DNA from 2 places in the Priestia sp. YIM B13552 genome. Region 2 is predicted to be linked to the other one. Evidence: riboswitches for the same ligand, from Rfam matches in the RefSeq annotation. Region 2 holds a riboswitch; the other holds the start of a gene.
What was found. Region 2 has a riboswitch for preQ1 ahead of queC (7-cyano-7-deazaguanine synthase QueC). Riboswitches for the same ligand answer to the same signal wherever they lie in the genome.
Positions count from the first base shown of each region.

Region 1: it holds a riboswitch for preQ1, as region 2 does, so the genes downstream of both, ACFX40_RS24385 (QueT transporter family protein) here and queC (7-cyano-7-deazaguanine synthase QueC) in region 2, are expected to answer to the same signal.

Region 1 is NZ_JBHZOU010000009.1:26,773-28,980, reverse strand. Features, by position in the region: gene ACFX40_RS24390 (hypothetical protein) at 1-249, opposite strand, end outside; gene ACFX40_RS24385 (QueT transporter family protein) at 687-1,175, opposite strand; PreQ1 riboswitch class I at 1,185-1,229, opposite strand; gene ACFX40_RS24380 (Lrp/AsnC family transcriptional regulator) at 1,426-1,836, shown strand.
Region 2 is NZ_JBHZOU010000001.1:489,924-492,131, reverse strand. Features, by position in the region: gene ACFX40_RS02500 (GerAB/ArcD/ProY family transporter) at 1-655, shown strand, start outside; PreQ1 riboswitch class I at 726-769, shown strand; gene queC (7-cyano-7-deazaguanine synthase QueC) at 1,000-1,665, shown strand; gene queD (6-carboxytetrahydropterin synthase QueD) at 1,665-2,105, shown strand; gene queE (7-carboxy-7-deazaguanine synthase QueE) at 2,098-2,208, shown strand, end outside.

The sequences.
Region 1 (2,208 bases), on a different contig from region 2:
ATTATCAGAATAACCGTTTTTCATTTTTAAAGGATAGGATAAAAATACATTATTTTGTTTGATGGTCAAATCGCTCTTGTTTACTAATTCCATTTCATATGAAATTCCTTGCTTCATTTTTTGTTCTTTGATTACGTTAATACTTATCTTTTCTAGTTCTCTTAAAGGAAGGTTGTCCTCTTCTTTTGAACACCCGGCAAATAAGATGGCTAGAGCTAATAAAACAAGAATTCCTAACTTTCTATTCAAAAAACAATCCCCTCTCTAGTAATAAAGGTTATTTTACAACTATAACTCAAAAAAGTTATTTAATGGTAAAAAAACACAATTAAAAAAGCAAACCTTCATCGGTCTGCTTTTTTAATTGCTACGCATAGGTAATGTGTTGTTGTGCGAAAAACTTTTCGATAAGGAGTTTGCCAACTATATGTATATCGTAACAAAAGAAAAAAGAATGCGCTGTGAGATTTGTCACTCCTTCTTTCAAAACAATCTAACCGGATACTTCCTATTGCCTTACGCAAAAAGAGCAGATCGCAAACGCGACCTGCTCTTTTCACATGCTAGATATGGGTAATTTGTCCATGCGTGAAAAGCTCTTCAATAATAAGGGGTTTATCACTACACTTATAGAATAACAAAGAAAAAAAGATGGGGCTGTGAGATTTATCACAGCCCCATCTTTTTTATCCAACTAGCTTATTAAATTGTACACGTTTATTAATTGCAGCCATAATGGGTGCTCCAACAAGCATAACAATGAACTCACCAACGGCCGTTGTTAACCATGTAAAGAAAAATGGTAAATCAAATGCCAAGTGCAGTTCAAACGCAATAATAAACATCGTGAACGTAAATACAAGTGTATTAACAAGCATACGAGCCCACATATTTTTAATGTAGCGCATAGAAAAAATGGTAATGAGTAATGATAGCACGGATTGTCCTACCCCAAACACCAGATCATAAGCGACCATTGGTGAAAAAAACAAATTCGTCAGAAATACTCCTAGCACAATGCCGTACACGTACTTTTTATTAAACACAATTAAGTGATTGAACATTTCCGATATACGAAATTGGATATTGGTGAAGCCAAACGGCTGGATTAACATGCTGACAGCAATATACATAGCAGCTAAAAGACCGTTGACGCAAAGTGTTCTTATATTCATCTTACTATTCTCTCCTTAGTTTTTTAACGTGGGATGGTTACGAACCACGTAAACACTCAAAGAATCATACAGCAAGCTTAAGCTTTCGTCAAACTAGCTGTTTACAAACTACTGCTGCTTTCTATATCTTGCATATTGACTGCTCTTTTTTCTTACTTTCCTTTAGTATAAAATAGAAGACGTATCAGTATACATAGGTGACATCAAGTAGTTAACCCTTTTGATTTGAAATACGAAAGGATTTGTAGCGATGTTAGATAATACAGATAAACGCATACTCGAAGAGCTATCAAAAAATGGACGTATGAAGATGAAAGAATTAGGAGAAAAAGTGCATTTAACCGGACAAGCCACTTCTGCTAGAGTATTAAAGTTAGAAGATGAAGGCATTATCAAAGGCTATACAATTAACATTGATGAACGAACACTCGGCTACACCATCCATGCATTTTTAAATATCTATACGCAGAGCATTCATCATCACCCCTACCTTACATTTTTAGAAAGTCAGCAGGAGCACGTTATCAACAACTTTAAAATCAGCGGCGATGGCTGCTACTTACTAGAATGCAAATTTCATTCAAATGAAGAACTAAATGATTTTTTGACAGAGCTAAATCAGCATGTGAATTACAAACTTTCAATCGTCATTAACAAATAAATTTTTTAAAAAATAAAGGTATATTAATTTATGAAAATGGTAATCCTAATAACGTATTCCCCCTATTCCAATAAATTTGAAAATCCTTTGCACCATCGCAAAGGATTCTTTTTTTATGTAGGAAACCGCCTTCTATTTTTTGAAAAGTTGAACATCTCTCACAGCGTTGACATAGCGGTCAGAGGTTTATATAATCGGTGACATCGAAGCATAGAAAAGCCGGATTAAGACCTATACACGTATCGTAATTCTTCGTCTTAGAAGTTGATCAGTTTTATAACTAGACAATTTCTAAGACGTTTTTTATTTTATCATTTGTGAAACACTAGTAAAAACAAGATTCCACATGAAAATATCCTAATAATCAAGGAG
Region 2 (2,208 bases):
CTTTTTATTGTTAATTGTTTTAAATATTCCTCAGATGAAAATTGATCGTCTTTATCCTTTTTTTGAATTTAGCATGGATGATTTAGTATTAGGGAGCACTTATTTTTTAGGAAACCCGTTTATGGAATTGGTTTTTATTCTAATGATTACGCCTCATATAAAAGATGGAAAAAAGGTAAAAAGAATGTTTGTTATCGGCACTGTCGCATCGGGCTTGACGATTACGATTGCAGTTGCGGCTTGTATATTAGCTCTTGGCGCGAATATTGCATCGATGCACAGCTACCCAGTTTATTTATTAGGAAAAATGATTTCGTTAGGTGCAACGATTCAGCATGTTGAAGTATTAGTAGCTATTATTTGGATGTTATCTATCTTTTTTAAAGTTGTTATTGTGTTCTATGCTATTCAGTTAAGTATCGTCCAATTGTGTAATTTACGGGTGCGCAATTTTTTAAGCTTTCCTTTAGGTCTAATTATTACAGGCGTGGCGTATTACATTATTCCTAATACAGCTTACTTCAATTATTTTGAAAAATATTACTGGCCGTTTTATTTATTTGTACTAAGCGTCTGTTTTCCGGTGTTATTTATTGCGCTTTCTTATATAAAGAAACATAAGGCAGCTAAAGGCGATAGAAGCCAACAAACATAGCATTATTCATACGCATGTGGTATAATACGATGACAATTCAAGAAGAAACGCCGTACACGTTTGTATATGTACGGGAGAGGTTCGAAAACTCCCTCTATAAAAAACTAAGATCATCGTTGATGACAAAAGACACGGTTTTAGTGTGTCTTCTTTCACGTGCTTTTCTATCAACGCGTCTTTTTGACGTGTATGCTGGCGAGGACGTGTATCTTAGTTGCTTTTTAGGGAGATTGCTGGAAAAGAGCAGTCTCTTTTTTGTGTTATAAAATTAGTCACAAAGGGAACGAACGGTTCAATAAAGTTTCTTCTTCTTTTGATTTCAATCAAAAAGGAGACGAACAATAATGATGAAAAATGAAAAAGCTATTGTTGTATTTAGCGGAGGTCAAGATAGTACAACATGTCTATTTTGGGCTTTGAAAAACTTTAAAGAAGTAGAAACGGTTACTTTTCAATACGGTCAGCGTCATAGTCAAGAGATAGAGGTAGCAAAAGCTATCGCAGCTGATTTAGGTGTGAAGCATACCGTACTAGATATGTCACTTTTAAATCAATTAGCACCAAATGCCTTAACGCGAGATGACATTGAGATCGAGCAAAAAGAAGGAGAGTTGCCTACAACGTTTGTGGACGGCCGCAATCTGTTATTTTTATCATTTGCAGCCGTACTGGCTAAAAACAGCGGAGGCCGTCATATCGTAACAGGCGTTTGCGAAACTGATTTTTCAGGATATCCAGACTGTCGAGACGTATTTGTGAAATCGTTAAACGTCACGCTTAATTTATCAATGGACTTTGAATTTGTGATTCATACGCCGCTTATGTGGATTGATAAAGCAGAAACGTGGGCGTTAGCCGATGAGCTAGGGGCGCTTGAGTATGTGCGTGAAAAAACATTAACGTGCTACAACGGTATTGTTGCTGACGGGTGCGGCGAATGTCCCGCATGTCAATTGCGAAAACGCGGGTTAGATCAATACCTGCAAACAAAAGAAGGAGGAGAGAAATAATGCTGCAACAAATGTATCCTCAAGTATTTCATGACTATGAATATGAACTGAACAAAGATATGCAGTTTGCTGCGGCACATTTTGTTCCTCACACAGAAGCAGGTAAATGCCGTCAAGTCCATGGACATACGTATTTTGTAAATCTAACTGTTGCCGGAGATACATTAGACGAAGCGGGCTTTTTAGTAAACTTTGCGCTATTGAAAAAAATTGTTTCTGGTCAATTTGATCATACATTATTGAACGATCATTCTATCTTTAACGAAGAAAATCCAAATGATTTTCCTACAACTGAAGTTGTTGCCCGTAAAATTTATGAGTTGGTTCAAGAATATCTAGACACACTACCAAATAAGCCTTCTTGCGTACAAGTATTCGTGCGGGAAACGCCGACAAGTTACGTAGTTTACCGCCCAAAGAAGGTGAAAAAACGTGGCTAATACAATTCCAGTACTTGAAATATTCGGACCAACGATTCAAGGGGAAGGAATGGTTGTAGGACGTAAGACGATGTTTGTTCGTACCGCAGGCTGTGATTATTCC